DNA from 3 places in the Streptomyces sp. NPDC050743 genome. Region 2 is predicted to be linked to each of the others. Evidence: riboswitches for the same ligand, from Rfam matches in the RefSeq annotation. Region 2 holds a riboswitch; each other region holds the start of a gene.
What was found. A riboswitch is a leader RNA that binds a small molecule or an ion and turns the genes downstream of it on or off. The one in region 2 is predicted to bind cyclic di-AMP.
Positions count from the first base shown of each region.

Region 1: another riboswitch for cyclic di-AMP. It lies ahead of ACIBJF_RS35985 (peptidoglycan DD-metalloendopeptidase family protein); the one in region 2 lies ahead of ACIBJF_RS19470 (transglycosylase SLT domain-containing protein).
Region 3: another riboswitch for cyclic di-AMP. It lies ahead of ACIBJF_RS33365 (transglycosylase family protein); the one in region 2 lies ahead of ACIBJF_RS19470 (transglycosylase SLT domain-containing protein).

Region 1 is NZ_JBITGJ010000056.1:49,647-59,146, reverse strand. It holds gene ACIBJF_RS36000 (amino acid permease) at 1-729, opposite strand, end outside; gene ACIBJF_RS35995 (TetR/AcrR family transcriptional regulator) at 919-1,533, shown strand; gene ACIBJF_RS35990 (SGNH/GDSL hydrolase family protein) at 1,932-2,717, opposite strand; gene ACIBJF_RS35985 (peptidoglycan DD-metalloendopeptidase family protein) at 2,943-3,845, opposite strand; cyclic di-AMP (ydaO/yuaA leader) riboswitch at 3,849-4,032, opposite strand; gene ACIBJF_RS35980 (alpha-galactosidase) at 4,302-6,374, opposite strand; gene ACIBJF_RS35975 (tyrosine-protein phosphatase) at 6,550-7,347, shown strand; gene ACIBJF_RS35970 (DUF6126 family protein) at 7,399-7,521, opposite strand; gene ACIBJF_RS35965 (helix-turn-helix domain-containing protein) at 7,518-8,141, opposite strand; gene ACIBJF_RS35960 (aspartate aminotransferase family protein) at 8,283-9,500, opposite strand, start outside.
Region 2 is NZ_JBITGJ010000018.1:26,580-36,079, reverse strand. It holds gene ACIBJF_RS19485 (ATP-grasp domain-containing protein) at 1-833, shown strand, start outside; gene ACIBJF_RS19480 (FAD-dependent oxidoreductase) at 881-2,083, shown strand; gene ACIBJF_RS19475 (HAD family hydrolase) at 2,215-3,027, shown strand; gene ACIBJF_RS19470 (transglycosylase SLT domain-containing protein) at 3,138-3,626, opposite strand; cyclic di-AMP (ydaO/yuaA leader) riboswitch at 3,631-3,812, opposite strand; gene ACIBJF_RS19465 (polyprenyl synthetase family protein) at 4,401-5,411, shown strand; gene ACIBJF_RS19460 (outer membrane lipoprotein carrier protein LolA) at 6,002-7,201, shown strand; gene ACIBJF_RS19455 (ATP-binding cassette domain-containing protein) at 7,273-8,271, shown strand; gene ACIBJF_RS19450 (ABC transporter permease) at 8,258-9,175, shown strand; gene ACIBJF_RS19445 (NAD(P)H-dependent oxidoreductase) at 9,178-9,500, opposite strand, start outside.
Region 3 is NZ_JBITGJ010000048.1:20,896-30,395, reverse strand. It holds gene ACIBJF_RS33390 (SurA N-terminal domain-containing protein) at 1-522, shown strand, start outside; gene ACIBJF_RS33385 (nucleoside triphosphate pyrophosphohydrolase) at 672-1,733, shown strand; gene ACIBJF_RS33380 (cytochrome P450) at 1,730-3,040, shown strand; gene ACIBJF_RS33375 (DUF899 family protein) at 3,034-3,717, opposite strand; gene ACIBJF_RS33370 (transglycosylase family protein) at 4,007-5,062, shown strand; cyclic di-AMP (ydaO/yuaA leader) riboswitch at 5,245-5,416, shown strand; gene ACIBJF_RS33365 (transglycosylase family protein) at 5,421-6,119, shown strand; gene eno (phosphopyruvate hydratase) at 6,455-7,762, shown strand; gene ACIBJF_RS33355 (septum formation initiator family protein) at 7,881-8,357, shown strand; partial or broken gene ACIBJF_RS33350 (DUF501 domain-containing protein) at 8,386-8,787, shown strand; gene ACIBJF_RS33345 (exopolyphosphatase) at 8,992-9,500, shown strand, end outside.

The sequences.
Region 1 (9,500 bases), on a different contig from region 2:
CAACAATACATGCACAACACTAGGGATTACCAATGAAGTTGGTGAGCCTACGTAGTTGAAGATCAGCACGGGGACGAGGGCGACGAAGCCGGCGTACGTCGGGGTGAAGCCGCCGACGGGCAGGGCGTGGACGCCATTGCGGACGGCGTAGACGACGACCGAGACGAGGAAGAAGCCCAGCAGCACGACCCGGGCGACGGCACCGGCGATCGGCACCCACTTCCCGATCCGCACCGACTGTACGACGGCCAGCGCGCCGCCCCAGATGAACACGAACCTCGCGACGTACTTCCAGGCGCCGGGCAGCGGGGTGAAGAACTCCTCCCAGGTCGTCAGGGCGATGATGCACAGGCTGCCGCCCACCCAGACCGGGTTGGATATCCAGTACAGGAGCTGGTTGACGCCGGCGGTCAGGCGCCCGAAGGCCAGCCGGGTCCACACGTACGGGCCGCCCTGGACCGGGAAGGCGGCGCCGAGTTCGGCGACGAGCAGGCCGTACGGCAGGAAGAAGGCGAGCGCGAGGATCGCCATCCAGGTCAGGCCCTGCGGCCCCTGGGCGGCCACCGAGCCGATGGTGTCCAGGCCGACGAGCGTGCAGATGAGGAAGAACAGCACGTCGAGCCGGCGCAGGTCCTTGCGGAGCCGGGTGCGCTGCTCGCCCCAGCCGGCGGAGAGATCGGGGGTGTCGGGGCCTTGCGGATGCGCGGAGGTGGTCGGGGCGTGGGTCACGGGCGGACTCCTACGGGCGCGGGCTGACTCCTACGACGGCGGGGGGTGGCGGTGGCACGGCGGCCGACTGTGACAGCGGACCGCTTACTGACTGAACGAGCAGTCAGTAGTGCGGTACTGTGGCGCCGCCCGCACAGGGGTGTCAAGAGGTCGTCGGCGCATGTCCGGGCGGCTGTGTAGGGTGACCGCGTGGCGAGAGTGCGGTTGAGCGTGGCCGAGCGGCGGGAGGAGCTGCTGCGGGCCGCCATCGGGCAGATCGAGGCGCGGGGCGTGGCGGCGGTCAGGATCGCCGACGTGGCCGCGGCGCTCGGGGTGAGCAACGCGCTGGTGCTGTACCACTTCTCGACGAAGGAGAAGCTGGTCGCTGCCGCGTTCACGTACGCGGCGGAGGACGATCTCGCGCACTTGCGCAAGCTGCTGGGCCGGCGGACGTCCGCGCTGCGCCGGCTGCGGGCCGCGGTGCGCTGGTACGCGCCGACCGGGCAGGCCAAGGGCTGGCGGCTGTGGATCGAGGGCTGGGCGGTGGCGCTGCGCGAGCCGGCCCTGCGGGAGGTCACCCGGGACCTCGACAAGCAGTGGAAGGCGGCGATCGCCGAGGTCATCGCCGAGGGAGTGGCGGCGGGCGAGTTCTCCTGCGCCGATCCGATGGGCGCCGCGCTCCGGCTGACCGCGCTGCTGGACGGGCTCGCCGTCCAGCTGACGTCGTACCCGGGAGCGGTGCCGCGAACGCGCGCGCAGGAGTGGGTGGACGAGGCGCTCGCTCGGGAACTCGGGCTGGAACGGGCAGAGTTGACGGAGCGCTAGTGCCCTGGTTCCGGCTGCGGGCGGCGGGGCCTTCCAGCCGACGCGAGCCGGAGGCCATGGGGTGCGCGCCCGCACGAGTACGTTCCAGTCCGACGCACAGCCTCAAGGCGCCCGAGGGAGCCGACGCGCGACGACGCCGGATGTGCGCGCGCCTGCCCGGGCTCGCCGCCCTAGCCCGTGAGGCGGGCCGCCCGGTGCCCGCGGTCACGGCGACGGGCCGCCCCGGCACGACACACGTCCCGATCGGCCTCGGGTCCTGCCCGACACCGTGCGATCGATTCCCGGAGCGGGCCCCGCATTGCCCCGCCCGTCCGACTGAGGAACACCAGACACACACCCCGCCCCCCTGCAGCCGTGCCCCGCACCACATTCCGCGGCACGGGGCCCGTGGGCGCCGGTCAGGCCACCGAGGCGATGCGCATCTTGATGTCGTCGGGCGACAGGGTGCCCTTCGCCGTCACATGGTCGCCGGAGGACTCGCCGCGCAGTCGGCGGCCGATCCACGGGACGAGGTACTCGCGAGCCCAGTGGACGTCGTCGCGGCGGATCTCCAGGGTGCCCCGGGGCGGTTGCGGCGGCCACGGCTGCTCCGGGTCGGCCGGTACCTCCAGGCCGAGGGCCTGACCCGCGCGCAGCGCCACGCGTGTGTGCCCCTCGGGTGAGAGGTGCAGACGGTCGTTGTCCCACGCCCTGCGGTCCTGCACGGACTTCAGGGACCACAGGTCGAGCACCGGGCAGCCGTACCGGTCCGCGATGGCGCGGACGTGCCCGTTGTACGTGGCGATCTTGCCGCGCAGATGCTTGAGCACGGGGACGCCACGGGTGTCGAAGCCGGTCGTCACCATGACCGTGCCGGCCACCTCGGTCAGCCGGGCCACGGCCCGTTCGAAGCGCTCGGCCACCTCGTCCGGGTCGGTGCCGGGCCGGATGATGTCGTTGCCGCCCGCGCAGAAGGAGACCAGGTCCGGGGCCAGTTCCACAGCCTTGGGGAGCTGGTCCTGCACGATCTGGTCGAGCAGTTTCCCGCGGACCGCGAGATTGGTGTACTGGAAGTCGCCCTCGGGCTGCCGGTCGGCGAGCAATACCGCGAACCGGTCGGCCCAGCCCACGAACGCCCCGTCGGGCCCCGGGTCGCCGACGCCCTCGGTGAAGCTGTCCCCCACCGCCACGTACGACCCGATCACTGATCTGTTGTCACTCTTCGAATCGTCTGCCACGTCGGACCATGATTCACCTTCATATGTGACTTACGCGACCGTAAGGAGGGGTTGACGAACGGTGAGATGTGACACCCTTAAATAATTTGCCAATCCAGGAATAGGGCCGGACGGTACGCCGAAGGCCGGACCCGGGGGGTGTGGGTCCGGCCTTCGGCGGCGTGTCGGGAAGGTGGTCCGGGTGCTCGGGCGTCAGACGACCGGGACGCCGTGCGCGCGGAGGTAGGCGACCGGGTCGATGTCCGAGCCGTAGTTCGGCGTGGTGCGGATCTCGAAGTGCAGGTGCGGGCCGGTGACGTTGCCGGTGGCGCCGGACAGGCCGATCTGCCGGCCCGTGGTCACGGTCTGCCCGGCCGTGACGGAGAGCTGGGACAGGTGGCCGTACTGCGCGTAGTGGCCGTCGTTCAGCCTGATGACGACCTGGTTGCCGTAGGCGCCGCCCCAGCCGGCGGAGACGACCATGCCCGCGCCGACGGACTTGACCGGGGTGCCGGTCGGTACGACGAAGTCGACTCCGGTGTGGTGGCCGCTGGACCACATGCCGTCGGCCACGTGGTAGCCGGTGCCGACGGTCGCGCCGGTCACCGGGAGGGTGAAGCCGGCGGCGGTGGTCGTGGCGGCGGCTCCGGTGGACTCGGGCGCCGGGGCCGCCTGGGGCGCGGCGGACCGGGTCTTGGCCGACGACCGGCTCGGGGCGGCGGGCTCGGTGCGGGTCTGTACGGCTTGCGTGCCGAGCGCGAGCTTCAGGCCCGGGTGGATCAGCGAGGGGTCGTCGCCGACGGCCTCGCGGTTGTCGTCGTAGAGGCGGTGCCAGCCGCCGGCGACATGCTGCGCGCCGGCGATCGTCGAAAGGCAGTCACCGGATCGCACCGTGTAGGTGCGCACGGGCGGATTCGTCTGCGCGACGGTCTTCTTCGCCGGGGACTGAAGGGCCCGCACCGACTTTGCGGAAATGCCCTGCGTGGTGGTCGCGGCGTGCGCTCCCGTGGTTCCGATGAGCGGGAGGGCCAGAGCGGCGCCACCGGTTCCGGCAACGGCGATCGACCGGGAGAGACGCGGGGTCTTGGGACGTCGGTGCTTACCCTTCGCGGGCATGGCGCATTTCCTCTCCGACGCCTGCGAGGTCAGCTGTCGGGTTCGGGCTGGAGCGGCCCGGCCGCCGTGGCGGCTTCACCCCGACCCTGTCGCGGAGACCGGACAGGCGGTCGTACCTGGTGGGTCCCCCGCTCCTGCCGAACGCGGGTCAACTGTGGAACTCGGCAGGACTCGGCGTTCCGTCCGGAGTGGTGGGGAACGTAAGCGAGCGGGACGCACGGAAACAAGCGGCGGTTCCCGGCATTCACCGTCCCGGAGATCGAATGCGGGAATTCACGGTCACCCTCCGTGAATTCCCGCATCCCAGGGTCTTTCAATTCCCCTTTTCAGCATGGGAATTACGTGGACATGACGCGCGACTCACGGTCACGGATATGAAGCTCCTCACGCATGGTCCGGCTACGAACCCTTATTCCTGAGCGAGTTGGAACGAAGGCGCCAATCCGGGCAGAAAGCTCAGATGCGGCGCAGTCGGAGGACCGTCGCATCCAGGTCGCCCTTGAGCCCGGTACGCAGCCCGTGGTGCAGCAGGACGGCACCGCGGTGCACTTCCCCCGTTTCGCGGCACTCGTACGACGCCGTGGGGTCGAGCCCGCGCAGGCGCAGCGCCGGCACCGGCTCGCCGTAGCTCTGCGCCTGGAGCCAGGCGAGGACCACCGTCTCCTCCCCCAGGACGTACTGGACGGCGCTCAGACCGCCGGCCGGGGGGCGCAGCCGGTACTGCTCGCCCTGCTGGACGACCGGACGGATCTCCTTGTAGAGGTCGACCCACCGCCGGGCCTCGGCCAGCTCCTGGTCGGTCCACTCGGTGAGGTCGCCGCCGACCCCGAGGACGCCCGCCATGGCGCTGACGAACCGGAAGCGCAGGGAGCTGACCCGGCCGTTGAGCTGGGTGTTCGGGCTGTCGGTGACCCAGGCGGCCATGACCCGGGCGGGGTGGATCTGGCTGAAGCCGTGCTGGATGGCGAGCCGGTCGAGCGGGTCGGTGTTGTCGGAGGTCCACACCTGGTCGGTGCGGCTCATGACACCGAGGTCGATCCGGCCGCCGCCGCCCGAGCAGGACTCGAAGGCGACCCGCGGGTGGGCCGCGCGCAGCCGGTCCAGCAGGGCGTAGAAGGCGCGGACGTGGTCCACCCACAGGCGCTGCGGGTACGGCTCCCCGGGCCAGCCCGCGTCGGTGAAGCAGCGGTTGAAGTCCCACTTCACATAGTCGATCGGCGCGCTGGAGAGCAGGGTGTCCAGCTGCTCCCAGAGGTACTCCTGGACGTCCTCGCGGGCGAGGTTGAGGACGAGCTGGTTGCGCAGTTCCGTCCGCTTCCGTCCCGGCTGGTACTGCACCCAGTCGGGGTGGGCGCGGTACAGGTCGCTGTCCGGGTTGACCATCTCGGGCTCGACCCAGATGCCGAACTGCATGCCGAGGCCGTGCACCTGGTCGGCGAGGGGCTTCAGCCCGTGCGGGAAGCGGTCGGGGTTGGGGGTCCAGTCGCCGAGGCCCGCGCGGTCGCTGGTGCGGGCGCCGAACCAGCCGTCGTCCACGACGAACAGCTCGACGCCGATCCCGGCGGCCCGGCGGGCGAGCGCGAGCTGCTGCTCCTCGGAGATGTCGAAGGTCGTCGCCTCCCAGGAGTTGAACAGCACCGGCCGGTCCCGCCCGGCGTCCGGGATGACGTACGCGCGCTGGTAGGCGTGCCAGGTGCGGCTCGCGGCGCCGAAACCGCCGTCGCTCCACAGCCCGGCGAAGACGGGAGTGGTGTACGACTCCCCCGGCTGAAGGAGCAGCAGGCCCGAGTCGTCATAGCCGGCGCCGCCCGTGATCTGCACGCGCGCGTCCGGGAGTTGCGCGACCGCGATGCGCCAGGAGCCGGACCAGCCGAGCGCGCAGCCGTAGACCTCGCCGTGTTCCTCGGTGGCGTCGGTGTCGAGCGCGACCCAGGGCAGGTGCTGGTGGCCGGTGTGGCCGCGGCGGCTGCCGATGACCTTCTCGCCGTAGGTGAGCGGGGCGGTGGTGAGACGGGACTCGGCGGCCCAGCGGCCGTGCAGCTGGGAGAGCCGCCAGCCGTCGCGCTCGGGCAGGGTCCAGGTGGCCGCGTCGGCGCGCAGCAGCTCCACGCGTGCGTGCGTGCCGTTCGCCACGGTGACCCAGCGCTCGACCACGTCTGCCCGCATCCGGTAGTGCAGGGTGACGGCGAGGCCGTCGTCGTCGAAGCGCAGCCGCAGCTCGTCGTCCTGTGTGTCGTACGACACGAAACGCCACTCGGTGCCGCGGCGCTCCTCGGTGCGCACGGACAGGGCGGGACGGACGAAGCGGGGCCCGCCCTCGACGGGGTACTCCTCGCGGCCGTCGAGCGGGGACTCGAAGGGCCAGTAGCCGGGCAGCGGGTGCACGGCCAGGGCCTCCGCGTCCGGGAGGGCGATCCGCGGCCCCCAGTGCAGGTGGAGCAGCTCGTCCGCGTCGGTGAGATGCAGGGCATAGCTACTGGTGGGCCCCGACAGGAGCCAGGTACGACCGTCTTCGGCGATGTCCACCACGAAAAGACCTCACAGGTGCCAACAGATCCGCTCAAGTGCCAACATCATCAGGGGGCGCGACCCCTGGTGACAATGCCTGTGGACAACTCCTTGCCCGAGGAAACCGATGTCGTATGGTCGACGGAGCGCCCGCCGGCGAGATGCGACGGCGGGGCCCGACCCGGGAGGAGCCCCCGTGACGCAGCAGGTCCCGTCGACCGAGCCGGAGCTGGCCGGTGTGCGCAATTTCCGTGACGTGGGCGGACTGCCCACCACGGACGGACGGCGGGTGCGTCACGGCGTGCTGTTCCGCAGCGGGCACCTGGCGCACGCGACGGAGGACGACGCGGCCTTCCTCGCCTCCCTGGGCCTGCACACGATCTTCGACTTCCGCAACGCGGCCGACCAGAAGCTGGAGGGCCCGGACATCGAGCTGCCCGGCGTGCGGAACGTGAACCTGCCGCTGAGCGACCCGGCGGACGGCGCCGAGTTCTGGAAGATGGTCCGCGACGGCGACCTCGACCAGCTGCGCGGCATCCTGGACGACGGCAAGGGGGCGGCCCGGATGATCGCCTCGTACCGGTCGATCGTCACAGAGCGTACCGCCGAGCACTCCCAGGTGCTACGCGCCCTCGTCGAGGACAGCGTGCCCGCCCTGATGCACTGCGCGGCGGGCAAGGACCGCGCGGGCATCTCCATGGCGGTGACGCTCCTCGCGCTCGGTGTGGAGCGCGAGGCGATCGTCACCGACTACCTGGAGTCCAACGCCAAGCACCGGCGCTACAAGGTCCGCCGCAGCGGCAGCGCGGACACGGCGTACACCCCGGAGATCATGGAGCTGCTCAGCCCCCTCTTCGACGCCCGCGCCGAGTACCTGCAGGCGGCGTTCGAGACCATCGAGGAGACCTGGGGCGGGGTGGACACCTACCTGGAACGGGGCCTCGGTCTCACCCCGGCGTCCCGCGACGTGCTGCGCGAGCGTCTGCTGGACTGACCGGCCCAGGACCGTGTCCGGCAGCAACGGCGGCATGACGGCCCGGACGGGTCAGTTCTTCGCCCCCAACGCGAACAGCAGGAAGAGGAACGCGGCGAGGAGATGACCGGCGGCGATGTAGATGATCAGCCGGATCCACAGGGAACGGGGGAACTTCGTTTCGAGGTCGCTCATGGCAGCTCTCCGGTCAGCGGGCCCAGGCACAGCGTGGCCGTGGGGCTCTGCAACAGGGTGTGGACGAACAGCAGCTCGACGCCGTCGTGATCCACGGCGGCGAGGCGGTGTGGGGTGAGGGAGTCGAAGTGCGCGCTGTCGCCAGGCGCGAGCAGGTGCGCGGCGTCACCGAGGCGCAGCCGCAGCCGGCCCCGGAGGACGTAGAGCCACTCCTCGCCCGGGTGGACGCGCACGATGTCGCCCTGCGAGCCGTACGGCACGCGCACGCGCAGGGCCTGCATGCCGCGGCCCGGCGCCCCCGCCTGGAAGTACGTCCAGCCGCCCGCCCGGGTCGGCTCCATGTCGCCGGCCCGCACGATCGCGTCACGGTCGGCGACCGTCTCGCCGAGCAGTTCGGAGACGGTCGTACCGTAGATACGGGCGAGGGCCAGCAGCATCGGCAGCGACGGCTGCCGCTGTCCGGTCTCCAGCCGGGACAGATGGGCCGGTGAGAGCCCGGCGGCGCGGGCCGCGGCCTCCAGGGTGAGGCCGGTGGTCCGGCGCAGTGCCCGCAGCTGCGGCGCGACGGAGGGCAGCTCGTCGCCCGGGCCCGCCGGTGGTCCGGCGTCTGAGGGGTTCATATCTCCATTCAGCGCCTGTTTTGCCTATGTGGCAATTTTTTTGCCTGTGAGGCAAGAACCGGGGCCCGGCGACTCGCCCCAGAAACACCGCCGTCCCGCCCCGGGCCGTGCCGGTGCGGGACGGAGGCGGGCGCGGTGGGGTCAGCGGTTGGCCACCGCCTGCTTGATGAGTGTCTTGCCGAAGTCCCACATCAGGCCGCCGCCGCTGTGCGCGTCGTCCATCACCGCCGCGAACGCGTCCACGAACCGCTCGACGTCCGCCTCGTCGATGATCAGCGGCGGGATCAGCTTGATCACCTCCAGGTGGTCGCCGGAGACCTGGGTGAGGATCCGGTGCCGCTGCAGCAGCGGCACGACGACCATCTGCGCGAACAGGCCCTTGCGGGCGGCCTGGAGCATGGTCCAGCGGCTGCGCAGCTTCAGCGAGGAGGGCCTGCCGAACTCGATGCCGATCATCAGGCCCCGGCCGCGGACGTCCGCGAGCAGCTCGTAGGTGTCGACCATCGCGGTCAGCCGGGACTTCAGCAGCTCGCCCGTCTTGCGCACGCCCGCGACGATCTGCTCGTTCTCCATGACCGACAGCACCGCGAGTCCGCACGCCATCGCCTGCGCGTTGGAACCGAAGCTCGCCGAGTGGACCAGGACCCGGTCCATGGACGAGTAGACCTTCTTGAAGATCCAGTCCTTGCCCAGGGTGGCGCCGACCGGGACGTACCCGCCGGACAGCGCCTTGGCCACGCACACCAGGTCGGGTTCGACGCCGTCCTCGTGCTGGTAGGCGTAGAAGTCGCCGGTGCGGCCGAGACCGGTCTGCACCTCGTCGGCGATGAGCAGCGCCTTGTGCTTGTGCAGCAGCTCCTGCGCGGCGCGCAGATAGCCGGGAGGGGCCTCGTGCACCCCCTTGCCCTGGATCGGCTCCACGATCAGCGCGGCCACGTCGCCCTTCTTCAGCTCCCGCGCCAGGGCGTCGAGATCACCGAGGGGGACGGCGGTGTCGGGCAGCAGCGGGGCGAAGCCGTCACGGAAGCCGTTCTCGCCGTTGACCGACAGGGAGCCGGCCGTCAGGCCGTGGAAGGCGTGCTCGCAGTAGAGGATCCTGGGCTTGCCGGTGGCGTACCGGGCGAACTTCAGGGCCGTCTCGACGGCCTCCGTGCCGCTGTTGCCGAAGAACACCCGGTCCAGGTGCGGGCTGTGGGTCAGGAGCCGTTCGGCGAGCAGTCCGGGCAGCGGCTGGCAGTCGAACCGGGTGAGGTCGGCGAGGTCCAGGTCGAGCACGTCGTGCAGCGCCTTGCGGACGACCGGGTGATGGCGGCCAAGGCCCATCACCCCGAACCCGGCGAGCATGTCCAGGTGGTCGTT
Region 2 (9,500 bases):
ACGGCATCGCGAGCCCCGCGTCGGCGTTCCCGGAGTCGTACGAGGACATCGTCACCTTCGCCGACACGGCCCGCTTCCCGGTGGTGGCCAAGAACCGCGAGGCGTTCGTCCGGCGCAGACGGCCCGCCGTCAACGGCACCACGCGGATCGCCACCCGCGAGGGCCTGCTCACCCTCGCGCGTGACTGGAGCGCGCGGCCGGGCGTGATCCTCCAGGAGTACCTGCCGCGCGAGGAGGCCGAGGACTGGATCGTGCACGCCTGCTTCGACCAGGACTCCAGCCCGCTCGCGCTGTTCACCGGCGTCAAGGTCCGCTCATGGCCGCCGCACGCCGGCATGACGGCCAACGCCTACGTCGTCGACAACCCGGAACTCACCGACCTCGCCGCACGTTTCATCAAACAGATCGGCTACAGCGGCATCATCGACCTCGACCTGCGCTTCGACCGGCGCGATGGACAGTACAAGCTCCTCGACTTCAACCCGCGCATGGGCGCCCAGTTCCGGCTGTTCGAGAATGAGTCGGGAGTGGACGTCGTACGCGCCATGCACCTGAACCTGACCGGCCGCCCCGTTCCGGAGGGGGAACAGCGCGCCGGCCACCGCTACATCGTGGAGAACATCGACCTTCCCGCCCTCCTCGCCTACCGCCGCAGCGGCTACACGACGCCGCACGCGCCGGCGAAGGCGAGCGGGACGGAGCTGGCCTGGCTCGCGGGTGACGACCCGCTGCCGTTCCTCACGATGCTCGCCCGCTTCGTGCGCCCGGGCGCGAAGCACCTGTATCAGCTGTGGCGGACCAACCGCCGCGGCAGCGGCACCTCCACGAAGTAGGCAAAGCCACGCCAAAAGTGGCTCACCATGTCCTGGGGAGGGACTTCGTGACTCGACCGGTTGCAGTCATCGGGGCCGGGCCGTTCGGCCTGTCCACCGCCGCCCATCTGCGGGCGCGCGGTATCCCCGTCCGCGTCTTCGGCGACCCCATGGTCAGCTGGCGCGACCACATGCCCGAGGGCATGCTCCTGAAGTCCACGCCCGCCGCCTCGAACCTCGACTGCCCGCAGCCCGGCCACACCCTCGCCGACTACTGCGACGCGGCCGGGATCCGCCGCCTGGTGACCGACGAGGACATCATCCCGGTGGAGACGTTCATCGCCTACGGCGAGTGGTTCCAGCACAAGCTCGTCCCCGACCTGGAGCGGGTGCGGGTCGTCTCCGTGGACCGCGACAAGAGCGGCGGCTTCGAGCTGAAGCTGGACTCGGGGGAGATGTTCACCGCGCGCGCGGTCGTCGTCGCCACCGGCCTGTCGGGCCTGGCGCACCTGCCGGCGGAGCTCGCGGCAGCCGCGGCCGACGGACCGGCGCCCACCGGCCCGGTCTCGCACAGCTCCCAGCACCACGACCTGAGCCGTTTCGCCGGCAAGGAACTGATCGTGGTCGGCGCCGGCCAGTCCGCGCTGGAGACGGCGGCGCTCGCCGCCGAGGCGGGGGCACGCGTGCGTGTCGTCGCGCGCGGCCGCGGCAGGGTCGCCTTCGGCGCGCCGCCCTGGAAGCAGCCGAAGCTGCGCCCCGAGTCCCCGTTCGGCCGCGCATGGTCGCTGTGGGCCTTCAGCTACTACCCGCACCCCTACCGCTACCTGCCCGAGGCCACCCGTCACTTCCTGGTCCGCCGGGTCCTCGGACCGCTCGGCGCCTGGTGGCTGCGCGAGCGCTTCGAGAGTGCGGTGCAGGTGCAGGAGGTGGAGCGGGTCGTGAGCGCGGAGGCACGGGACGGCAGCCCCGTCCTCACCGTCCGCACCCATGGCGGGCACACCGAGCGGCTCGCCGCCGACCACGTCATCGCCGCCACCGGCTACCGCGTCGACATCGCGGCGATGGACTTCCTCGGCCACGAGTTGCGTACCCGGCTCGCGGTGAGCCGCGGCACGCCGAAACTCGGACCCGGGTATGTCTCGTCCGTTCCGGGCCTGTACTTCACCGGCCTGCCGGCGGCGTCGTCGTACGGCCCGGTGATGCGCTTCGTCTGCGGCACGGAGTTCGCCTCGCCGCGCCTGACGAAACACCTGGCGTCGGCCCACGGCTGAAGCCGCCGACCGCCCGTGCCGAGTCCCGTCATCAACATGGAGTCGGAGGGCACTACTTGGGGTGGAACAGTACGTAAGTGCGCGGGACGACAAGGTGAGTCGGTGGGGCCCGGTATCCGTATTCTCTGATCATGGCAGCCTCCCCCGCATATGCACTGATCGCCACCGACCTGGACGGAACGCTGCTGCGCGGCGACGACACCGTCTCCGACCGGTCGCTCGCCGCACTCGCGCGGGTGGCGCGGGCCGGCGCCCGGCACCTGGTGGTGACGGGCCGCCCGGCCCCGCGGGTACGGCAGCTCCTCGCGCACCTCGGCTGCACGGGGCTCGCGGTGTGCGGGCAGGGCGCACAGGTCTACGACGCCGGGACCGGCCGCCTGCTGTGGTCGGTCCGGCTGGACCGGGAGCTGGCCGAGACCGCGCTCGGCAAGATCGAGGCCGAGGTGGGGCAGGTGCACGCGGCCGTGGACCAGGACGGGGTCGACGGGCGCACGCTCATCGAGCCCGGCTACCGGATGCCGCACCCGACCCTGCCCGTGGTGCGGGTCGACCGGCGCGACGATCTGTGGTGCGCGCCCATCAGCAAGGTGCTGCTGCGCCATGCCGAGCTGTCCGACGACGAGTTGGCGGACACGGCGCGCGGGGTGGTGGGCGACCTGGCGACGGTCACCATGTCCGGGCCGGGGACCGTGGAGCTCCAGCCGTCGGGGGTGACCAAGGCGACCGGTCTCGCGCTGGCCGCCGAGCGGCTCGGGATCGCGGCGGAGGCGGCGCTGGCGTTCGGTGACATGCCCAACGACATCCCGATGTTCGACTGGGCGGGGCGCGGGGTCGCCATGGCCGGCGCGCATCCCGAACTGAAGGCGGTGGCCGACGAGATCACCCTGTCGAACGAGGACGACGGCGTCGCCGTCGTCCTCGAAAGACTGTTCCCGACCGACTGACCGGCACATCAGTACACGGCCGCCCCGGAAGGAGCGACGGCCGCCCGGTGTGCCCCTCCGTCAGGTGAGGGCACACCGGGCGGCCGCTGCCGTGCCGGTCGGCGGGACCGTCAGTACGCGCTGTACACGTTGTCGATCGAGCCGTACCGGGCGGCTGCGTAGTTGCAGGCCGCGGTGATGTTGGCAACCGGGTCGTAGGGGTCGAAGGAGGTGCCGGCCACGTCGTACGCCTTGAAGGTCGGGTCGATCACCTGGAGCAGCCCCTTGGACGGGATGCCCTTGGCCGCGTTGGAGTCCCAGAGGTTGATGGCCTTCGGGTTGCCGGAGTACTCCCGGATGATGTTGCGGTAGATGCCGTGGTAAGTGCCCGGAATGCCCTTCTGGGCCATGATCGCGAGAGACTCGCGGATCCAGCCGTCGAGGTTGTTCGGGTACGCGGTGGCGGTGGAGGCAGCCTTGGAGGTCGTGCCGGTGGCCGCGGAGGCGCTGGTGGCGCCGATGAGCGAGAGGGTGAGGACGGCGGCGCCGGTGCCGGCGACCGTGAGGGCGCGGACCAGGCGGTTGTTGCGCGGGCGGCGGTGCTTGGCGGCAGCAGACATGGGAAAGTCCTCTCCGTCGCCTGCGAGGTGAGCTGTCGGGTTCGGGCGGGGAGGTGCCCGGCCGCGCCTTCCCGAGAAGGCATGGCTTCACCCCGAGCCGTTCCGGTGCGACGTGTGCCGACCGGCCCGGCGACTTACCTGGGTCCCCCGCTCCTGCCGTACGAATGAGTTCGTCGATGGGTCACGCGGGCGGCGGCAGGACTCAGCGTCCGCCCGACGGCCCGGAACGTATGCGAGAGCACATGTCGGGAACAAGAAGCGGATGCACACTACGTACTATTTGACCTTGATCTGTGGCATATAGGGTACTTGATCCTTTGCAGTTGCCAACCCTCAACTCGCCGACGCGGCAAGGGTGGAGGTGGCCTGACGGGCTCCTGGGGGCCGCAGGTCCAGCGTGACCCAATTCACGAAATAACAAAGTATTTCAAATCGGACATGAGGGGTTCGGGTGGATCGGGTGGGTGATGGAACCCGTGGCGGAGCCTGTCGCGGAACCCGTGACGAGCCGTCTGTCGTTGTCTTGGGCGTAGGCATTACTCCGCTCGCCCCCTCGGCTCGCGACAAAGCGTTCGGGTTCCTGTTAAGTCGATAAATGTCCGCTCTTATCACTTGATCAAAAACATACCGGTCGTGATCCGATACCACCCAGGCTGGACCGGTGGGCGCTATCGGTGATCGAAACAGGACCGGATACGCTGAGTTGAGTGATGGCAGCGACCTATCGACAAACCGTGTAATCGCCAGCAGACACCAGCAGACAGGAGACCCCTCGTGACCGTCGTCGGGCCGTTCGGGCTGAGCGTGCGGGACCAGGCTCTGGAAGCCGATGTCCAGGCCGGATTGGCGGCTGTCGAGGAAGGCTTGCTCGAGGCCACCAAGAGCGAGGTCCCGTTCATCACGGAGGCCGCGCAGCACCTCGTACGAGCCGGCGGGAAGCGGTTCAGGCCGCTGCTCGTGATGCTCGCGGCCCAGTTCGGCGACCCCTACGCGCCGGGCGTCGTGCCCTCGGCCGTGGTCGTGGAGCTGACCCACCTGGCCACGCTGTACCACGACGACGTCATGGACGAGGCGGCCGTACGGCGCGGCGTGGACAGCGCCAACACCCGCTGGGGCAACTCGGTCGCGGTCCTCACCGGCGACTTCCTCTTCGCCCGCGCCTCCCAGATCCTCGCCGACCTCGGCCCCGAGGCGGTCCGGGTGCAGGCCCTGGCCTTCGAGCGGCTGGTCACGGGTCAGATCCTGGAGACCGCCGGCCCCTCCGACGGCCGCGACCCGGTCGAGCACTACCTGGACGTGCTCGGCGGCAAGACGGGCTCGCTGGTGGCGGTGTCGTGCCGGTTCGGCGCGATGATGTCCGGCGCCGACGAGACGGTCGTCGACGTGCTCACCCAGTACGGCGAGCGGCTCGGGGTCGCCTTCCAGCTCGCCGACGACGTCCTGGACATCGCCTCCGACTCGCACGAGTCCGGCAAGACCCCGGGCACCGACCTGCGCGAGGGCATCCCGACGCTGCCCGTGCTCCGGCTGCGCGAGCGCGCCGCCCGCCTCGGCCTGGCCGAGGACATTGCGCTGTGCGAGCTGCTCGACTCCGACCTCAGCGACGACGCCCGGCACGCCGAGGCGCTGGCCGCGCTGCGCGGCCACCCCGCGCTGGAGCAGGCCCGCCGGGACACCATCCGGTACGCGGAGGAGGCCCGCGCCGCGCTGGCGCCGCTGCGGGAGTGCGACGCCAAGGCCGCGCTGATGCAGCTGTGCGACGCGGTGGTCCACCGCGCCGGCTGACCCGGCCGCCTGCCCCACCACGCCCCGCCCAGCCTCCGGCGGCCACCATGGCACGCTTACGGCTGTCCGCCGCGCCGGTTGCACGTCTTCGGCCGTACGTCGCGCCATGCTGCCGACGCCGTGTGCCTCGCCGCGTTCGGGCCGTGCGACCCGGCGCGGCTCCGGCCGTCTGTCGCGCCGTGCTTGAGCTGTACGTGGCGGCAGGCTTCCGTCTGTCCGTCCATCGCGACGCGCCGCGCCGCAGCCGTACGTCACGCCGCGCTTCGGGGTCGCCCGCCACGCCGCGCTACAGCCGAGCGACCCGGCACGGGCTCGTGCGACCCGTACGCCCGCGCGTCCGTACACCCCTCGCGCCCCCGTACCGCCCCCTCCGCTCCGGCGCGACCCCTACGGGTCGGCGGAGTTCCCGCCCCGGCGTGTCATACCGCAGGCGTACGCGGAGTTGGCTCCGAGGTCTGACGCTTCCTCACGGCCGATTTGGTGAGATGGAAACCACGGAAATCACCAATCCTCACCGATTCGGGTGAGAATGGCGGCTCAGGTGGACCAGCGTGAGAACAGCCGCCGCCGACGACGGAGGTAAGGCACACATGGCACCGTACGAATCCGACGACGCAGTGGACGCCGCGGGGGGCGCTGAGCGAAACGCCGGGCACCGCAGGGCGGCCCGTTACGCGGTCCCGGTCGCCGTGGTGGGGGTCGCGGCGGCCACGATCGGTCTGGTCCCGGCGCTCGCCGCCTCCGGCGACCCCGACCTGCCCAGGATCACCGCACAGCAGCTCATCGAGAAGATCGCCAAGTCGGACGTGCAGCAGCTGTCCGGCACGGTGCGGATCAACACCGACCTCGGCCTGCCCGACCTCGGCGGCCTGGAGAACAGCGTGGCCTCCGGCGCCGCCAAGGGCTCCGGCGACGGTTCCTCCGCCGACCCGCAGTCCCAGCTCACCTCGCTGGTCTCCGGCACGCACACGCTGCGCGTCGCCGCCGACGGCCCGGAGAGGCAGAAGCTGTCGCTGCTGGAGAGCGGCTCCGAGTACAACCTCATCCACAACGGCAAGAACGTCTGGGGCTACGACAGCAAGACCAACGAGGTGTACCACGGCACCTCGGCCGACTCCGGCAAGGAGCACAACGCCGAGCCTCCGGCCACGCCGAAGGACTTCGCCGACCAAGCGCTGAAGTCGGTGGACGGCACCACGTCCGTCACCGTCGACGGCACCGAGCGGGTCGCCGGCCGCGACGCCTACAAGCTGCTGATCAAGCCCAGGCAGTCCGGCACCACGGTCGGCGCCATCAGCATCGCCGTCGACGCGAAGACGGGCATGCCGCTGAAGTTCACGCTGACGCCGAAGAGCGGCGGCGCCGCCGTCCTCGACGTCGGCTTCACCCAGGTCTCCTTCGCCAGGCCGGCCGCCTCGACCTTCACCTTCAGCCCGCCGAAGGGCGCGAAGGTGACGGAGGAGAAGCAGGACTCCGCCGCTCGGAAGCACGCGCCCGAGTCCGGCGAGGACTTCGCCAAGGGCATGAACGGCGCCGACGTGCTCGGCAAGGGCTGGACCTCCATCGCCACCTTCGACACCGGCGCGAAGAGCGGCCTGCCGACCGGTGCCCAGGGCGGTGACCTCGGCGGCTTCCTCGGCTCGCTCGGCGACAAGGTCTCCGGCAAGTTCGGCAAGGGCACGGTCTTCTCCACCCGCCTGGTCAACGCCCTGATCACCGACGACGGCAAGGTCTACGCCGGCGCGGTGACCAAGGACGCCCTGGTGAAGGCGGCGAACGAAGGGAAGTGACCCTGCCCGGGCACTACGGGCCGTGACCGTACGTTGACCCTTCACGGGAGCACGAAGCGAGGGGGGAACCGATGGAGGGACGGTCCGTCACGGAGCGGGAGGCGCGGGACGCGGCGGAGCGTGCGCCGGGGCAGGAGGAGGCGAGCGTCATCGCCACCCGCGGCCTCACCAAGCGCTACCGCGGCGGACAGCTCGCCGTCGACGGTCTCGACCTGACCGTCCCGGCGGGCAGCGTCTTCGGCTTCCTCGGTCCGAACGGCTCGGGCAAGACCACCACCATCCGCATGCTGATGGGCCTGATCGAGCCCACGGCGGGCACGGCACGCGTGCTGGGCCGCCCGATGCCCCGGGCGGCCCGGTCCGTCCTCCCCCAGATCGGCGCGCTCATCGAGGGCCCCGCGCTGTACGGCTTCCTCTCCGGCCGGGACAACCTGCTGCGCTACGACGCCGCCGACCCGACCGCCGACCCCCGCACCCGGCACGCCCGCGTCGCCACCGCCCTGGACCGGGTGGGCCTCGCGGCCGCCGCCGGCAAGAAGGCGAAGGCGTACTCGCTGGGCATGAGACAGCGCCTCGGTCTGGCCGCCGCGCTGCTCCAGCCGCGCCGGCTGCTCGTCCTGGACGAGCCCACCAACGGCCTCGACCCGCAGGGCATGCGCGAGATCCGCACCCTGATCCGGGAGCTGGCCGCCGACGGCACGACCGTCTTTCTCTCCTCCCACCTCCTCGACGAGATCGAGCAGGTCTGCACCCATGCGGCGGTCATGGCGCGGGGCCGGCTCGTCACCCAGGGTGCGGTGGCCGACCTGGCGGCCGGAGCGCGCGGCCGGCTGGTGGTGACCACCCCGGATCCGGCCGAGGCGGCCCGGGTGCTGAAGGAGCAGGGCGTCGGGGACGTCACCGTCGACGGAGACCGGGTCACCGGGGATCCGCCCGGGCGGGACCTCGCCGAGGTGAACGCGGCCCTGGTCGCGGCGGGGGTCCGGGTCCGGGGGTTCACGGTCGAACGGGCCTCGCTGGAGGATGCGTTCGTGGCGCTGACGGGGGAGGGCTTCGATGTCGCGGGCTGAGACGGTCTCCGTGAACGGTACGGTCCCCGCGTCCGGGACGGCCCCCGAGGCCGCGGTGCGCCGGCCGAGCCCCCTGTGGACGTTCGGGCTGCTGCGCAGCGAACTCGTCACGACCCTCCGCCGCTGGCGCACGCTCGCCCTGCTCGGGGTGCTGGCCGCCGTGCCGGTGCTGGTCGGGATCGCGGTGAAGATCCAGACGCGGGGCGGCAGGACGGCGGACCACAGCGGTCAGGGCCCGGCGTTCATGACACAGATCACCAACAACGGCCTGTTCCTGGTGTTCACGGCACTGGCCGCGACCCTGCCGTTCTTCCTGCCGATGGCCGTCGGGGTCGTCGCGGGCGACGCGATAGCGGGCGAGGCGGGCGCGGGCACCCTGCGCTATCTGCTGGTCGCCCCGGCCGGCCGCACCCGGCTGCTGCTCACCAAGTACACGACGGTGATGGCGTTCTGTCTGCTGGCCACGCTGGTCGTGGCCGGCTCGGCGCTGATCGTGGGCGCGCTGCTCTTCCCGCTGGGCGACCTCACGACCATATCCGGCACCCGGATCAGTTTCACCGAGGGCCTCGGCCGGGCCCTGCTGATCGCCCTGGTGGTCGCCGCCTCACTGGTCGGCCTGGCGGCGCTCGGCCTGTTCGTGTCCACGCTCACGAACAGCGGCATCGCGGCGATGGCGACCACCGTCGGCATACTCATCACGGTCCAGATCCTGGACCAGATACCCCAGTTGCACGCGCTGCGGCCGTACCTGTTCTCGCACTACTGGCTGTCCTTCGCCGACCTGATGCGCGACCCCGTCTACTGGGACGACCTGGTGAAGAACCTCGGCCTCCAGGCGCTGTACGCGGCCGTGTTCGGCTCGGCGGCCTGGGCGCGGTTCACGACGAAGGACATTAGCGCGTAGGGCTAGCCGGCGGGCGTGTCGTACGGGAAGCGCGCGAAGGGTGCGTCCTGCGCGAAGAAGGTCTTCGCGCGTGCCAGCGCGTCGGTGTCCTTCAGCACGTCACCCCGGGCGCTGCCGTTGCCCAGCAGGACGCCGCCGAAGCGCATCCCCATGTAGGCGGCCGAGTTGTTCAGCGTGCCGACGTAGGGTTCGGCGACCGACGTCTCGGCATGGGCGAGCGCGGCGATGCCCCAGAGCGTGCGCCCCGCCAGGGTCGCCTTGAAGTCGACGCCCGGGGTGCGCAGCCAGCCCGACCAGTAATCCAGATAGCGCTTGGTGAGGCCCG
Region 3 (9,500 bases), on a different contig from region 2:
GCGCAGCTGGAGAGCCGGGTCGACGAGGTCCGCAGGGCACAGCGGGCCGCGGTGCCGGACGAGACCCAGTACCAGCAGGTCCTGGCTTCCACCAGCAGCCTCACCCGGGACACCCTGCACAACATGGTCCTCGACCGGGTGCTGCACCGTGCCGCGCGGGACGCGGGCATCACGGTCAGCCGCGAGGAGGTCCAGCAGATGCGCGCGGGGCTTGAGCAGCAGGCAGGCGGCCTCAAGGGGCTGCAGATCGCCTGGCTGCAGAAGTACGGCATCGCCCCGGCCCGCCTCGACGACAACCTCCGGCTCCAGCTGGAGGCGCAGAAGCTGGCCAGGCAGCTCGGCACCGACACCAGCCAGCCCGCCTTCTGGAAGGCGCTGTCCAAGGCGTCCCAGGAACTCCACATCGACCTCAACCCGCGCTACGGCAGCTGGGACGTGCAGAAGAGCAGCCGCGTGGACGCCAAGACGCCGTGGGTACGGGAGGTCACGACGGCGTCGGGCGGGCAGCCGGTGACGGCGTAGCGAGCGGCCCGGCCGGGCGCCGGAACGGTACGGCGGGGGACCGGCCGGGTTCGGGCAACCGACCGAGTTGCGGTCGTACGATCACACGATCGTCCCCGCCCTGTGGATAACCAAATCCGCTCCTCGCCGCCGTGGGTTACGTTCGGATCGTGAACGCATCCAGCTCCGACCTCACCCCCGCCGCCGACCCCGGTCGCATCGTCCTGCTCACCACCAGCCACCGTGTCGCGCCCGGCCTGCTGTCCTGGCCCGCCTGGCAGGCCCTGCGCGCCGCCGACGCCGTGCTGTGCGCGGACGCAGCCCATCCGCAGCTGCCGTATCTGCGCGAGGCCGGCATAGCGGTGGCTCAGGCGTCCCCCACCGCGCAGGAGCTCGTCGACACCTGCGCCGGCGGGCGGACGGTGGTGGTCGTGGCCACCGGTGAGGGCGAGCCCGCGCTCACTGACGGCCTGGCCCGGCTGGCCGGCTCCGGCCGCGTCGCGATGCCCGAGCTGGAACTGCTCCCGGCCTCCTACGACCTGCCCGGCGCCCGTCTGCTGGACCTCGTGCAGGTCATGGACCGCATCCGCGCCGAATGCCCCTGGTCGTCCCGGCAGACCCACCAGGGCCTCACCAAGTACGGCATCGAGGAGGCGTACGAACTGGTCGAGGCGATCGAGGCCGGTGATCGCGAGGAGCTGCGCGAGGAGCTGGGCGACGTCCTGCTCCAGGTCGTCTTCCACTCCCGGATCGCCGAGGAGCACCCGGAGACGCCGTTCTCCGTCGACGACGTGGCCGGCGGCATCGTCGCCAAGCTCGTCCACCGGCACCCGCATGTCTTCGGCGACGAGAAGGCCGAGACACCGGAGGACGTCAAGGCGCACTGGCTGCGCACCAAGGCCGAGGAGAAGCGGCGCACCTCGGTCACGGAGGGCGTCCCGCTCGGCCAGCCCGGCCTGGCCCTCGCCGCGAAGCTCGCCTCCCGCGCGCGTACGGCGGGCCTCGACGTGCCGCTCCCCGAGGGCGAGGGCGTCGGCTACCAGCTGCTGGCCCTGGCGGCCCGCGCCGAGACGGAGGGCGTCGACCCGGAGGCCGCCCTGCGCGCTGCGGCGCGCGCGTACCGGGACGCCATCCGCGAGGCGGAGGGAGTCGCCCCCGAGGCGATACCCACGGCTTCCGGCGGCCACCGGGACGCGGAGGCCCACCCGGATCCGGATACGGTCGGAGAGTGACCGACCAGCCTCACCCCCAGTCCGCCCCCGACCCGGCCCCGGATTCCGCTCCCGCCCTGTTCACCTGGGAGTTCGCCACCGACCCCTACCCCGCGTACGCCTGGCTGCGCGAGCACGCGCCGGTGCACCGGACGCGGTTGCCCAGCGGTGTCGAGGCCTGGCTGGTCACCCGGTACGCCGATGCCAGGCAGGCCCTCGCCGACCAGCGGCTGAGCAAGAACCCGGCGCATCACGACGAGCCCGCGCACGCCAAGGGCAAGACCGGCATCCCCGGCGAGCGCAAGGCCGAGCTGATGACCCATCTGCTGAACATCGACCCGCCGGACCACACCCGGCTGCGCCGGCTGGTCAGCAAGGCGTTCACCCCGCGCCGGGTCGCCGAGTTCGCGCCCCGGGTGCAGGAGCTGACCGACCACCTCATCGACCGGTTCGCGGCGCGGGGATCCGCCGACCTCATCCACGAGTTCGCCTTCCCGCTGCCCATCTACGCCATCTGCGACCTGCTCGGCGTCCCGCGCGAGGACCAGGACGACTTCCGGGACTGGGCGGGCATGATGATCCGGCACGGTGGAGGGCCGCGGGGCGGGGTCGCCCGGTCGGTGAAGAAGATGCGCGGCTACCTCGCCGAGCTGATCCACAAGAAGCGCGAGGCGCTGCCCGCCGAGCCCGCGCCCGGCGAGGACCTCATCTCCGGTCTCATCCGCGCCTCCGACCACGGCGAGCACCTCACCGAGAACGAGGCCGCGGCGATGGCCTTCATCCTGCTGTTCGCCGGCTTCGAGACCACCGTGAACCTGATCGGCAACGGCACCTACGCCCTGCTCACCCATCCCGAGGAGCGCGAGCGCCTCCAAGGCTCCCTGGCAAGGAGGGAAAGGGATCTGCTGGAGACCGCAGTGGAGGAACTCCTGCGCTACGACGGCCCGGTGGAGCTGGCCACCTGGCGGTTCGCCACCGAGCCGCTCGGCATCGGCGGACAGGACATCGCGCCGGGGGACCCGGTCCTCGTGGTGCTCGCGGCGGCGGACCGGGACCCGGAACGGTTCGCCGACCCGGACGTGCTGGACCTCGCCCGCCGCGACAACCAGCACCTCGGCTACGGCCACGGCATCCACTACTGCCTCGGCGCGCCCCTCGCCCGGCTGGAGGGCCAGACCGCGCTCGCCACCCTGCTCACCCGCCTGCCCGACCTGCGGCTCGCCGCCGATCCGGCCGACCTGCGGTGGCGCGGCGGGCTCATCATGCGGGGTCTGCGCACCCTGCCCGTGGAGTTCACGCCGGTCCGGGCGGGAAGCGGCGGTCAGTAGTCCAGGCCGGCGAACCAGTCGCCGCGGCCGCCCGGCGTCAGGTCGAGCAGGTGCCAGACGGGGTTGAGGAGGTCGATGCCGCGCTGGTCGATGTCCTCGGACATGCGCGGGTGGGCGGAGTAGAAGTGGCGGACCGTGCCGTCCGCGTCCCGGGTGAAGACGGAGACGGTGGAGTCCTGCGCACCGTCCTGGTCCTCGCTGCCCAGGTCGTACTTGAAGGTGCTGTCCCCGGCGCTCAGCAGACGCAGCCGGGACCAGCCGCGGGCGCGGGCGTGCCGGCGAAGGGTGGGCGGGTCGGCGGCCGCGAGGACGACCAGGTCGGCGTTCTGGGCGACGTGGTGGGCGACGCCGTTGAAGCCGTCGATCCACAGGGTGCACATCGGGCACGGGTCGGTCTGCCGTTTGCCGTACATGAACTGGTAGACGATCAACGGCCGGCCGGGGCCGGTGAACAGTTCGCTCAGCCTGACCTCGCGGACGGGCGTGTCGCCCGCGTCGAGGTCGGCGGGGCCTTCGAGGAAGACGTAGTCGTCGACCTCGGCGCCTTGCGGGAGCGCCCGGCGCAGGGCCGCGACCCTCTCGCGGTGGCGCATGAGTTCGATCTCGGCGTCGCGGAGTTCCTCGCGTGCGGCGAGGTAGTCCGCGGACTCGCCGGACAGCCGGGTGTGCCGCGCCATCGTGTCCTCCTGGACGGGAAGCCCCCGGGGTCATGTCGAGTCCATGGTCGCGGCCGCCCCGCGCGCAGGGCGTGAGGCGTTGCCGTTCCCGACGGGTGACAAAGCGGGCAGGAGGGGACGATCGGCCGCCGCACAGCAGGAGATGACAAACATTCAACACTGTGATCTTCACGTGATCTGCGCGGCATGAACTTGTGACAAGTGATCGTCTGCCGATACGTTCACCCATCAGCGTGGCGAGAGGCACTGCATCGCCCGCCGGTTTTGCTGTCGCACGAAAGGCTTCCGCATGCTCTCCGGGAACGGTCGTCACCGTCGCCCCCGTCAGGCTCCGGCCCTCCTCGTCGCGGCCGGGGTGACCGGCTCCGCCATCGCCATCCCGCTGCTCGGCGCCGCGAGCGCCAACGCGGCCGACGGCACCACGTGGGACAAGGTCGCCGAGTGCGAGAGCGGCGGCTCTTGGAGCGCGGACAGCGGAAACGGCTACTACGGCGGTCTGCAGATCTCGCAGGAGGACTGGGACGAGTACGGCGGCACGCAGTACGCCGAGAGCGCCGACCAGGCCAGCCGCTCGCAGCAGATAGCCGTCGCCGAGAAGATCCTCGCCGACCAGGGCACCAAGCCGTGGGCCATGTGCGCGCTGACCGCCGGGCTGACCTCCCACTCCGGTTCGGTCGACGTCGACCCCGGCGTCGGCGGCTCCGGCGGCGGCGGTGCTTCGGGTGACGCGTCCGGCTCGGCCGGCCACTCCGGCTCGTCCGGTCTGTCGGATTCGTCCTCCTCGGACTCCGGTTCCGGCTCCAACTCCGGCTCGGACTCCACCGGCTCGTCCTCCGACGAGAGCACCGGGCCGACCCCGGGTGCGGGCAAGCACGCCACCGAAACCCCGGACGGCACCGGCGACTCGACCGGGACCAGCGCGCCCAAGTCCGACAAGACTGACAAGTCCGGCTCGCACGACGGCGGAGGTTCACAGGAAGGCGACAGCTCTCCCACAGCAACCCCGAGCGCCGACAACCCGGACAATTACCAGCAGAGTGCCGGTTCCTGGAGCCTGGTCGACACCGGCGCACTCGGCAGTGGCGGACGTCACCGCGGCGAGAGCGCGGACGAAAGCGTGACAACCGGTCAGAACGCCACACCTTCCGGCCGTCACGCCGGCCGCGGACCGGACACCTACACCGTCCGCGAGGGCGACTCCCTCGCCTCCATCGCCGACTCCCTTGACGTCGACGGCGGGTGGCATGCGCTCTACGCCGCCAACAAGAAGGCCATCGGCGCCGACCCGGACCACATCGCCGCCGGTCAGACCCTGGAAGTCCATGGCGAAAACGGCGACGGCTAGCGGGAATTGACGCCCCACTTCGCGGCTGATGTCCGGTTTGGTGAAAGTGTGGGATGAGTCTCAGAAGCCCTGATCGTCTTTGAAAATCCGACGATCGCATGTCTACGGTCAGGACCGCTCGTCACCACGAGCCCCGGCAGCCGCAACGCCGAATCCTGCCAGCGGATGCCCGGGAACAGTCGTCGCGTCAAGCGCCGTAGGCAGGAGCGGGGGACCCAAGGTAAGCGCCGGGCCCAGCGGTTGACGCTGGACCGGCTTGGGGTGAAGCCGCGCCTCGGATGACGAGTGCGCGGCCGGGCAACTCAACCGGCCCGAACCCGACAGCTCACCTCGCAGGCGTCGGTGAGGGGATCGATCCATGCTGTTCTCCGGCAAGGGCACGCACCGTCGCCCGTCCAAGGCCGTTCGCGCCATCACGCTCACCGGTGTCGCCGGCGCCGCCGTCGCCGCCCCGCTGATGGTGGCCGGCAACGCCTCCGCCGCCACCGCCTCCGAGTGGGACAAGGTCGCCCAGTGCGAGTCGGGCGGCAACTGGTCCATCAACACCGGCAACGGCTTCTACGGCGGCCTGCAGTTCACCAACTCCACCTGGGCCGCGTACGGCGGCACCGCCTACGCCGCGCGTGCCGACCTCGCCACCAAGGCGCAGCAGATCGCCGTCGCCGAGAAGGTCCTCGCGGGCCAGGGCAAGGGCGCCTGGCCGGTGTGCGGCACGGGCCTGTCGAGCACGCCGTACAGCGGCTCCGCCCCGGCGGCCGCCAAGAGCACCACCACCAAGAGCACCACCAAGAGCACCGCCACCCGCTCCACCGGCCAGGCCGCCACCCGCTCCACCACGCGCACGGCCCCGTCGGCGAGCAAGACCGTCACCACCCCGACCGGCAAGAAGGTCGAGAAGGGCGACGGCGAGTACAAGGTCGTCAAGGGCGACACCCTCAGCGCCATCGCCGAGAAGCACCACGTGGCCGGCGGCTGGCAGAAGCTGTTCAAGCTGAACAAGGACATCGTCCAGGACGCCGACCTCATCTACCCGGGCCAGCAGCTGCACCTGAAGTGACACCTGGCTCCGTACGGGCTCACAGTGCCCTCACATCCCCGGCCCGCATGCTGAGGGCCTCGTGAGGGCCACCCCCGTCCCCACGGGCTCCCCGCCCCGGCGCGTGTTCCCCCGTACGCGCCGGGGCGGGGTCTTTCGTTTCCCCACTCTTCAGCAGGGGCTCACCGGCAGCCCCCTTTGTTCCGTGGGTGAACAATAGGTACCGTCTGCGTGTCTCTCCTGTCCACGGGACGGTCGGTCGGTGGCCGACGCCCCGGGGACGGTTAGGCTCTAGTCGCAAGGCACAGCCGTAAGGCAGACAGCCCCGCACTTCCAGCGTCACATCCAAGAAGGAGATGCTCGTGCCGTCCATCGACGTCGTCGTAGCCCGGGAAATCCTGGACTCCCGAGGCAACCCCACGGTCGAGGTCGAGGTCGGCCTCGACGACGGCAGCACGGGTCGTGCCGCCGTCCCGTCCGGCGCCTCCACCGGTGCCTTCGAGGCCATCGAGCTCCGCGACGGCGACCCGAACCGCTACCAGGGCAAGGGCGTCGAGAAGGCCGTCCTCGCCGTCATCGAGCAGATCGGCCCGGAGCTGGTCGGCTACGACGCCACCGAGCAGCGCCTGATCGACCAGGCCATGTTCGACCTGGACGCCACCGACAACAAGGGCTCCCTCGGCGCCAACGCCATCCTCGGCGTCTCCCTCGCCGTCGCCCACGCCGCCTCCGAGGCGTCCGACCTCCCCCTCTTCCGCTACCTGGGCGGCCCCAACGCGCACCTGCTGCCGGTGCCGATGATGAACATCCTGAACGGCGGCTCGCACGCGGACTCCAACGTGGACATCCAGGAGTTCATGATCGCCCCGATCGGCGCGGAGTCCTTCTCCGAGGCCCTGCGCTGGGGCGCCGAGGTCTACCACACCCTCAAGTCCGTCCTGAAGTCCAAGGGCCTGTCCACCGGCCTCGGCGACGAGGGCGGCTTCGCCCCGAACCTGGGCTCCAACCGTGACGCCCTGGACCTGATCCTCGAAGCGATCAAGCAGGCCGGGTACGTCCCCGGCGACCAGATCGCCCTCGCGCTCGACGTGGCCGCCTCCGAGTTCTACAAGGACGGCAAGTACCTCTTCGAGGGCAAGGAGCGCTCCGCCGCCGAGATGACGGAGTACTACGAGGAGCTCGTGGCGGCCTACCCGCTCGTCTCCATCGAGGACCCGCTGTTCGAGGACGACTGGGCCGGCTGGAAGGTCATCACCGACCGTCTCGGCGACAAGGTCCAGCTGGTCGGCGACGACCTGTTCGTCACCAACCCCGAGCGCCTCGCCCGCGGCATCGAGGAGGGCACCGCCAACGCCCTGCTGGTCAAGGTCAACCAGATCGGCTCGCTGACCGAGACCCTGGACGCCGTCGAGCTGGCCCAGCGCAACGGCTTCAAGTGCATGATGTCCCACCGCTCCGGCGAGACCGAGGACGTCACCATCGCCGACCTCGCCGTCGCCACCAACTGCGGCCAGATCAAGACCGGCGCCCCGGCCCGCTCCGAGCGCGTCGCCAAGTACAACCAGCTGCTGCGCATCGAGGAGATCCTCGACGACGCCGCGGTGTACGCCGGCCGCAGCGCGTTCCCGCGCTTCAAGGGCAACCACGAGATCTCCAAGGGCTGAGCCAACCCGGGCTAAGTCTTAGCCAGTCGTACGTACGTCCCCGTACCCGGTCCCGTACCGTGTCCGGGGACGTACGCACGTGTGAAGCACACCGGCAAGGGGAGGCGGGAGAAGCCAGATGGCCGTGAAGGACCGGGACCGTTTCTCCACCGCGACCAGGCTGCGGCTGCTCGGCGAGCAGACGGCGGCCCGCGTGTACCGCTCCCAGACCAGGCGCCAGGCCCGCCGCTCCCGCCTCACCGGCCGCGCGGCGCTGCTCGCGCTGGTGCTGTGCTCGCTGATCGTCGCGCTCGCCTATCCGATGCGCCAGTACGTCTCCCAGCGCGCGCAGATCTCCGACCTCCAGCGGCAGCAGGAGCAGGCCCGCAAACGGGTCGAGCAGCTGCGCGACCTCAAGGCGCGCTGGCAGGACGACTCCTACGCCGAGCAGCAGATCCGGCGCCGGCTGCACTATGTGATGCCCGGGGAGACCGGGTACGTGGTGATCGACCCGGGCGCGGCCAAGCAGTCCCGCGCCGACCTCGGGGCCGCCCGCCGGCCCTGGTACGCGAACGTCTGGGACGGCGTCGACAAGTCCGACGCCTCCGACCAGTGAACTGACAGAAAGTCTCCGATAAGCAGTCATGGAAACGCCCCCGCCGCCCACTGAGCGCACCGAGCCCACCGACGCCGACGTCGAGGCCTTCCAGCAGCAACTCGGCCGCCCGCCGCGGGGCCTGCGGGCCATCGCGCACCGCTGCCCGTGCGGTCAGCCGGACGTCGTGGAGACGGCACCCCGGCTGCCCGACGGCACGCCCTTCCCGACGACGTACTACCTGACGTGCCCGCGCGCCGCCTCGGCGATCGGGACACTGGAGGCGGACGGCGTCATGAAGGAGATGACGGAGCGGCTGCGGACCGACCCGGAACTGGCCGCCGCCTACCGGGCCGCGCACGAGGACTACATCCGGCGCCGGGACGAGATCGAGGTCCTGGAGGGCTTCCCCAGCGCGGGCGGCATGCCGGACCGCGTGAAGTGCCTGCACGTGCTGGTCGCGCACTCCCTGGCCGCCGGTCCGGGCGTGAACCCGCTCGGCGACGAGGCGATCGCGATGCTTCCGCAGTGGTGGCGCAAGGGGCCGTGTGTGCAGCCGCTGAGGGCGCCCGACCCGGCCGACGAGCACCCCGGCGAGGAGGGCGCCGTCACCGACCCGACCGAGGTCCGCAGCGGCTTCTTCGCGTACCGGCCGATGGTTCCGGAGGGCTTCTCCCGGGTCGCCGCCGTCGACTGCGGCACGAACTCCATCCGGCTGCTGGTGGCCGACGTCAACCCGGCCACCGGCGAACTGCTGGAGCGGGACCGGCGCATGACGATCGTGCGGCTCGGCCAGGACGTGGACCGCACCGGCCGGCTGGCGCCCGAGGCGCTGGAGCGGACCTTCGCCGCCTGCCGGGAGTACGCCGGGATCATCCGCGAACTCGGCGCCGCCGAGGCGCGGTTCGTCGCCACCTCCGCCTCCCGGGACGCCGAGAACCGGGACGACTTCGTGCGCGGCGTGCTGGACATCCTCGGCGTCGAGCCGGAGGTGATCAGCGGCGACCAGGAGGCCGAGTTCTCCTTCACCGGCGCGACCAAGGAGCTGAAGGGCCGGGACGATCTCACCAAGCCGTACCTGGTGGTGGACATCGGCGGCGGCTCCACCGAGTTCGTCGTCGGCGCGGAGCACGTCCGGGCGGCGCGGTCCGTGGACGTCGGCTG